DNA from 2 places in the Sedimentitalea sp. genome. Region 2 is predicted to be linked to the other one. Evidence: riboswitches for the same ligand, from Rfam matches in the RefSeq annotation. Region 2 holds a riboswitch; the other holds the start of a gene.
The links. Region 2 has a riboswitch for cobalamin ahead of ABJO75_RS19130 (energy-coupling factor ABC transporter permease). Riboswitches for the same ligand answer to the same signal wherever they lie in the genome.
Positions count from the first base shown of each region.

Region 1: linked by a shared signal. The riboswitch ahead of ABJO75_RS27270 (TonB-dependent receptor) and the one ahead of ABJO75_RS19130 (energy-coupling factor ABC transporter permease) in region 2 are both predicted to bind cobalamin.

Region 1 covers NZ_JBDWLR010000095.1:58,043-62,251, forward strand. Annotated here, with positions in the region: gene ABJO75_RS27260 (class I SAM-dependent methyltransferase) at 1-920, opposite strand, end outside; gene clpS (ATP-dependent Clp protease adapter ClpS) at 930-1,271, opposite strand; cobalamin riboswitch at 1,591-1,807, shown strand; gene ABJO75_RS27270 (TonB-dependent receptor) at 1,937-3,805, shown strand; gene ABJO75_RS27275 (ABC transporter substrate-binding protein) at 3,808-4,209, shown strand, end outside.
Region 2 covers NZ_JBDWLR010000078.1:128,942-133,150, reverse strand. Annotated here, with positions in the region: gene ABJO75_RS19140 (cobyric acid synthase) at 1-1,281, shown strand, start outside; gene cobF (precorrin-6A synthase (deacetylating)) at 1,278-2,018, opposite strand; gene ABJO75_RS19130 (energy-coupling factor ABC transporter permease) at 2,078-2,755, opposite strand; cobalamin riboswitch at 2,803-2,995, opposite strand; gene cobA (uroporphyrinogen-III C-methyltransferase) at 3,032-3,751, opposite strand; gene ABJO75_RS19120 (cobyrinate a,c-diamide synthase) at 3,748-4,209, opposite strand, start outside.

The sequences.
Region 1 (4,209 bases), on a different contig from region 2:
TCCTCGACCTTGGCGAAACACTCGTCCAGTGTGCGTTCATAGGGTAGGTGCCGATTGGCCACCATCCAGAGATGCCCCGACGGCTTCAGCATCCGCGCAGCAGCCGTAACAAAGGCGCGCCCCAGCGACGGATCGGCGGTGCGGCCCATGTGAAAGGGCGGATTCATGATGATTGTATCGACACGCTCTTCTGGTGCCCAACGGGTGGCATCTGCCCAATGAAATCGGGCACGGGGGTCGGAAACATTCTGGCGGGCGCACTCCAGGGCAATGGCATCTGCCTCAACAAGATCCAGCCGTTCTACCCCGTTCCTCGTCAGAACCTGTGCCGCAAGATACCCCCAGCCGGCGCCCAGATCGGCGACGTGTTTTCCCATCTTTTCTGGCAATGCGCGCCCAAGAAGCTCCGACGCCGGATCGACTCCGTCGGCAGAGAACACACCCGGTGCAGTGACAAAATCACCGATGGTTTGCGGGCTGGCTTGCCAGTCTGCAAATGCCTCCGGATTGGCATCAAACCAAAAGAGTTTGCCATGTGATTTGGCCACCGGTCCGAATACATCCACGCGCTTGCGACACTCTTTGAGCATGCTGTCGATACCGTCGGTTTTGGTTCCGTCGATGATGACAGGCCCGGTGTTGCGCTGGCAGGCGCTTGCGATCAGGGAACGGGCCAGCGCCTTGGCGCGAGGCAGGCATACGAGTGCGGCCCCGCATGGCGCATCGCTGAACGCAGCGCAGGAATACCCCAAAGACTGGAAATGGTCGAAATCCGGTTTGAACGGCTGAACGACTTTGATCCGGTCAGCAGGCAGCGCAGACAAATCCGTCATCGCAACCGGATGCAAGACCGACACCACGCCGGTCGCAGGCAGATCAAGTCCACCTGAATCAATCGCCAGAGGCAGCCGGGCGGACATTGATGCGGCCTAGTCTTCCTTTTCCATCGTGCACTGCAAAGGGTGCTGATGGCGGCGGGCAAAGTCCATGACCTGACCTACCTTGGTTTCTGCGATTTCGTGGCTGAACACACCAACAACGGCGACACCTTTCTTGTGCACCGTCAGCATGATTTCAAAAGCCTGCGCATGGTTAAGCCCGAAAAACCGCTCGAGCACATGCACGACAAACTCCATCGGAGTATAATCGTCGTTCAGCAAGAGCACCTTGTACAGCGGAGGGCGCTTGGTCTTTGGGCGCGTTTCAAGAAGGATTGACGTGTCTGAATCGTCATCCGTCTTGTCCGACAGCGTTACGGGCACTTGTGTCATTGCGGCAGAGGGTCCGGTTTTCGTGAATTTGTCTCAATGTTCATGGCTTATATAGCCTTCCTGCAAGATTCGGAAAGAGCCAGTGATTGTTGCGCCTGCTGAAACCGCGTTCATTTCTGGCTAGACCATTCCCGCTTGTCGTCACTCCCGGCATCCGGCGGGTCGGATTCCGGTAAATTCGAACCCGCCATGACGTCGCCAAGATGGCTACCTCGCCACCGGACGCCAGGTTCGAGCCAAACAAAGCCAGTTTCGATGCGCATGGTCAAACCGATCAGGTTCCCTGAATTACGCTCTTCACAAGATATTAAAATCGCGTTAACCGTTTCGATGCTTCGGTCCGGGCAACCTGTTGTCCGGATAATAGGGAACACGGTGCGGTGCCGCCGACATTGGCACCAAATCCGTGACTGCCCCCGCAACTGTGAGCGGTGAGCGAAGCCGGTATACACCACTGTTACGCTTTGCGTGATGGGAAGGTCCGGCTGAGCATTGACCCGCGAGTCAGGAAACCTGCCGAGGTGATCACCCTGTCTGAACGCGAGGGGCGTTTCGGCTGCGGTTCTTCCGCTGTGGTGGCTTCACCGTCTGCGGGGGTTAACCATCCCTCATACGACATATTGACGTAGTGCAACCGGTTTCCCGGTTGAACGAGAGGGGAAAGAATGACCCGTACCATCCGCATGGCTTGCGTAGCCATTTCCGCCGTATCTGCAGGCCCGGCGCTGGCTCAGACACCATATGAGCTTGACGAGATCATAGTGTCCGGCGGTTTCAGCCCGATCGAAGAGCGACGCTATGGGCAATCGGCCTCGGTGCTGACCGCCCAAGACATCGAAGATCGTGGTATCCTGACGGTTCAGGATGCGCTTCGCGCGGTTCCCGGCCTTGCGGTCAGCGGGACGGGAAACAACTTCACGCAGGTCCGTATCCGCGGCGCTGAGGCCAATCACACGCTGATCATGGTTGATGGGGTGCAACTCTCTGCTGGCGACAGCGAATATATCCTCTCCGGTCTGGACACCGCAAATATCGAACGGATAGAAGTTCTGCGCGGGCCGCAATCCGTGTTCTATGGCAGCAATGCCTCGGCCGGTGTGGTCAACATCATCACCAAACGGGGTGCAACAGGCACTGAATACGGCGGGTCGGTTGAAATCGGCGACGGCTATGCCGCCTCGGCACGGTTTTCGGTCCGGTCTGACCGGGGCGGCCTGGCCTTTGGCGTGTCGCGTCTGGACGACGACGGATATGATTTTTCTGGCAGCGACGGTGAACTTGACGGAACACGGCGATCCACCCTGAACTTGACCGGCGACTACAACGTGACGGATCGGTTGACGTTGGGATTCACCTTGCGTGCGTCAAACGAGAAGTTTGCGTTTGACACGACAAGCTATGTCGCCAGCACGGCAGACGAATATGTGATCGACGATCCCAACCAGACCTCGGAACGCAAGGAACGGTCTGGCAGCCTGTTTGCGGAATACGAAGCCTTGGACGGACGATTGGTGCATCGGCTGACCTTTGAAGGGTCGGAATACGAACAAAGCACAAATGGTGCCACGCCCACCAAAGCGGATCGTTCAGCCGCGAAATACCTGCTGAGCTATGGGCTGGACGGCTATGCAGTCGCCTCTACCAATCACCTGCTGAATATCATGGCCGAATGGGAACAAGACAGTTCCTCGAGCAACCCGGAATACGAGCGCGAGACCAATTCGGTGGCGATGGAGTATCGCGGAACATTGGACAATGGCCTGAACCTGCAGGCAGGGCTGCGCTATGACGACAACAAGGTCTTTGAGGATGACCTGTTGTGGATTCTGGCCGGGTCCTACACCTTTGTCGGCAGCGGTGTGCGGTTGCATGCGTCGGCCGGGACGGGGTCAGTCAATCCCACCTATTTTGAACTCTTCGCGGATACCTTTGGTTTTGTCGGCAACACCAGTCTAAAGCCGGAAAAGAACCAAAGCATCGATTTTGGTGTCGAAGTCCCATTCTGGGGAGATCGCGGGCTGGTGGATGTCACTTATTTCCACGCGAATCTCACAGATGAAATCGTATCAATATTTGACCCTACCACTGGCAATTCTGTCTTTATCAATGAAAGCGAAAAGAGCCGCCGGCAAGGTATCGAAATCAGCGGCAATCTGCAGGCCACCGATACGCTTGAGCTGCAGTTGAGCTATACCTATCTGCACGCGAAGAATGCGGATGGCACGGTCGAAGTCCGTCGCCCGCGACACGAGTTGTGGTTGGGCGCGACTCAGCAATTCATGCAGGGTCGTGGCAGCGTCACTGCGGATCTGCGCTATATCGCGGGGAACTATGACACTCAGTTTTTCAGCAGCTACGAACTTGCCGAGTTGCCGGATTATGTGACGGTGGACGTCGCCGCACAATACGATCTGACTGACACGGTGCAATTGACCGGTCGTATCACCAACCTGTTTGACGAAGAGTATTCCGATACCTGGGGCTATGCCACGCGGGGCCGCACGGCCTATGTCGGGCTGCGGGCGGCGTTCTGAGGATGCGAGTGGGGGTCTTCGCACTCTGCGCTTTGATCGGTTGGGTCGGGTTTGCCGTGGCTCAACCGGTTCGCGTGGTGTCGATAAACCTCTGCACCGACCAGCTCGCCATGCTTCTGGCGGGGCCGGATCAGCTTTATTCAGTGTCCTATCTCGCCAAGGATCCACGCGCGTCTGCAATGACAGTTGAGGCCGAGCAGTATGTGATCAATCACGGGCTGGCCGAAGAGATTTATCTCATGCAGCCTGATCTGGTGATTGCGGGAGCCTATTCGACACGCGCAACGGTGGATATGTTGCGGCGGCTTGGCGTTCCGGTTGCCGTGTTCGAACCGACCTACTCACTGGACGATGTGGGCGCGCGGATTACGCAGATGGGTGAAGTCCTGCAACGTCAAGGCGCC
Region 2 (4,209 bases):
CGCGCGCAGGCGATGCAGGCACTGGCCTGCGGGTTGGAGCCGCATACCGATATGAACCCGGTCTTGCTGAAGCCTGAAACCGATGTCGGCGCGCATGTGGTGGTGCAGGGCCAGCATCGAACGACCGTCCGGGCGCGGGATTATTCGGCGCTGAAACCGACACTCATGCAGGCCGTGCTCGAGAGCTTTGGGCGGCTCAAACAAGCGCATGATCTTGTCATCGTCGAAGGTGCAGGCAGCCCTGCCGAGGTCAATCTGCGTGCGGGCGACATTGCCAATATGGGCTTTGCCGTTGCCGCCGATGTGCCGGTTGTTCTGGCTGGTGACATCGACCGGGGCGGGGTGATTGCGCAGATGGTGGGCACGCAGGCCGTGCTGTCAGAGCAGGATGCGAGCATGGTTTCCGGTTTTCTCATCAACAAGTTTCGCGGCGACCCCAGCCTGTTTGATGATGGCTATGCGCTGATCGAACAGCGCACCGGGTGGTCGGGCTTTGGCGTTCTGCCGTGGTTTGCCGACGCTTGGAAACTACCTGCCGAGGACGCGCTGGATATCGCCTCGGCCCCGCATGAAGGCGCGTTTCATGTGATCTGTCTGGGGCTGTCGCGTATCGCGAATTTCGACGATCTTGACCCGCTTGCACAAGAACCAGGGCTGACGCTGACCATGCTGCGAGCCGGACAGCCGATCCCCGGAGATGCCGATCTGGTAATCCTGCCGGGGAGCAAATCTACCCGCGGCGACCTGGCCTTTCTGCGCGCGCAAGGCTGGGACATTGATCTTGCCGCTCATGTGCGGCGAGGGGGGCATGTGCTCGGCATCTGCGGCGGCTACCAGATGCTTGGGCAGGTTGTACGTGATCCGCTAGGTATCGAAGGGCCGGCAGGGGAAACGCCGGGGTTAGGTCTGTTGGATGTGACAACGGCGATGGAACCGGCGAAACGGCTGACGCGGGTTCAGGCAGAACATGTGCCATCTGGGCAAATGTTTGACGGTTATGAAATTCACATTGGGCAGACGACGGGCCCTGATTGCGCCCGCCCCTTTGCCCGTATCAATGGCGACGACGAAGGCGCGATCAGCGGCAATGGCCGGATCATGGGCAGCTATCTGCACGGACTCTTTCGTCATGATGGCTTTCGCGCAGCGTTTCTGGCCAACCTTGGTGCACAGAGCGATGGGCTGGAATATGATACGGCGGTAGAGGCGACCCTAGGTGCGCTTGCCGACCATATCGAGGCACATCTGGACCTGCCGGGGCTGTTGTCTGTCGCCCGCTAACCCCGGCGCCGCAGTAAATAGATATCCATGATCCAGCCATGATCCGTGCGTGCCTGCGCCCGTGTGGTTCGGATCTGCTCGGCGACCTGATCCAGTGGCCCGTTAATCAGGATTTCTTCGGCCATACCGACATAAGCCCCCCACCAGATGTCATATTGCGTGGCATCCAGCGTGCCGAAAGAGCATTCGCCGTCTAGCATGATTACAGCGGTTTCCACGCCTTCCGGCCACCCATTGTCGCGCAACTGTCGACCGGTGCTTACGGTAAAAGGGGCCCCGATCTCATTCACAGGGATCGCATGTGCGGCTGTGAGTGCCTGCAGTGCGGTGATGCCGGGAATCACGTGGGTTTGCGGTTTGGGGGCGAGCCGCGCGGCGATGCGCAACGAACTGTCGTAAAGCGACGGATCGCCCCAGACCAACAATGCGACGACCTTGGCGCTCGGATGGGTCGCAATCGCGGCCTGCCAGCGTTCGGCAATTGCATCGTGCCAGGCATCTACTCCACGCAAATACCCATCATCATCACGTCGTTTGGGGATGTAGAAATAGGCAAGGCTCGGGAGAGTTTCGGTAACAGAACCAATGATCGTTTCCCGCACACCGGCAAGGTCCGATTTTCCGGCCCCCTTGCGCGGGATCATGATCAGGTCCGCGCGCCGGATGGCCTCGGCACCCTGGCGGGTAACATGATCCGGGTTTCCGGTTCCGATCCCGATCAGCAAAAGTTCTTGCATGGCAAACAAAAGGCCCCGTCACGAAACCGGACGGGGCCTTTCCCTAAATCTCGGACGAATTAAGCGGCGTTGTGCAGGCGGTCTGTCACCAACCCGGAATCACGCAAACCTTTCATCGATTTGGCACCGGCCAGAACGGCCAGATCGATCAACGGTTCGATCAGAACAACCATCATATAGGCCAGTCCAAAGCTGGTGACCGAAGCAAAGGTCTCGGCACCAACGCCTTGACCGTAGAACGCCCAAAAGGCGACCCAAGCGACAACACCACCCTGATAGGCGGCGGACAGTTTGAACACGTCCATGTATTTCAGGTCGACATAGGCCACATTCTGCGGCAGCGCCTTGCGCGCGAGGGCGCCAATGGCAAAGAGTGGCACCAGCAGGGTGGTGATGTTGACGAAATACATCGGCATATCAGACGGAGCAAAGAAGATGCCCTGTATCGCCAGCCCGGCCATCAATCCCACGGCTGCAGGCGCAATCCCGAGGATCAGCAACAAAGTGGTCCCTAGGATAAAATGCACTTCGGAAATTCCGACGGGGAAATGCGGCAACAACTCGAAAAAGATGAACACTGCGACGGTCGCAAGCGCGCTGCGTGCCACAAAGGATGGGACGGAACGGGTTTTCAGCTCATCGGCAATCAGCTTTAGCGAATAACCAGCAGCCGCAGCCGCTGTGCCATAGGCCAGAACCATTTTGGCGCCGTGGACAACTCCGGGTTCGATATGCATTTTCAATCTCCTTGCCGCCAACCCCGGCGGTATTACATGGCCGACGATGCGACCGGTTTCATCACGGCAGGTTTCCTGACTTTCGGATCATCGCATGCGTTGTCCCTTCCCGGCGGCGTGCCAGTGGTTACGTTAACGCATGCTCCCCTATTACAGTTGCGGGGGCAGTCCGGGAATTTCACCCTGTTCCCTATTATCCCAGACCTTGCGAGCCTGGGCACCGTATTCCTCTTCATGAGTTACAGAAGCGTCTTGCGTCAAGTCCAAAACCGGCATTCAGGTCTCTGCCAGCGGCCCATAGAGGATCAGCGCCGGTGCTGTGCCGCTTTCTTTCGCGAGTCGGGTCGCCAGTGTGCTGATGGTGCCGCGATGCAGGCATTGCTCCGGGGTTCCAACCGCTTCGGCCAGCAGAGCCGGGGTATCAGAGGGCAAACCATAGTCCGTCAACATCCGCGCCAACTTTGGGAACGTACGTTTGCCCATGAAGACAACCGTTGTCGCCTGATCATCGGCCAATGCGGCCATGTTCAGGTCTTCAGGCAATTGCCCCGCGACATCATGGCCAGTGACGAATTGCACCCGCCGCGCGGTCAGGCGCCGTGTCAGCGGTATGCCCGCCGCCGCCGCCGCCGCGCAGGCCGATGGAATGCCCGGGATGATTTCATAGGGAATACCCGCCTGCCGCAGCGCCACGAGCTCTTCTTCCAGCCGGCCAAACATGCCGCCATCACCGGATTTCAGACGCACCACCCGCGCACCGTCTGCGGCATAATCCACCAGTAAGCGGCTAACGTGGTCCTGTTTTGGCGAAGGCCGGCCCGCACGTTTTCCGACGCCGACCAGATCTGCTCCGGGTCCTGCATGAGACAGGATTGGCCCGGACGACAGGTCATCAAACAGGATGGCATCGGCGTGTTTCATCCGGTCAACAGCCTTGAGTGTCATCAATTCAGGATCGCCCGGCCCGGACCCGACGAACGACACAAACCCTCTCATGTCGTCGCCTTTGCAATCAGATGAAAGAAGGTGCCCGTGACGTTGCCACGGGTTGAACCGGTTTCGGCAACGGTTGCACCCTCGGCGTCCTGCACATCGGCGAGCGGCGTATCAGGTTGTTCCAGAATTGTGGAATAGTGAAATTCGTGCCCGCGCAAGACGGTTCCGGCGGCAAATCCCGGCATTCCTGCGGTCAGCGTTGCCTTGCGATAGCCAAGATGGAATTTCCGTTTCTCATAAGATGTAACCAATCCCAGTAGTCCCGCCATCCGGTGCCGGTTTCCATCCTTGTCGATCAGAGCCTCGCCCAAGGTCATGTAGCCACCGCATTCCCCATGAACGGCGCGCGTTTCTGCATGGCTTCGCAATCCTTGCAAAAACTGGCTCGCCGTCGCGATCCGTCCGGCATGCAATTCCGGATAGCCACCGGGCAGCCAGACGAGATCGGCGTCCTTTGC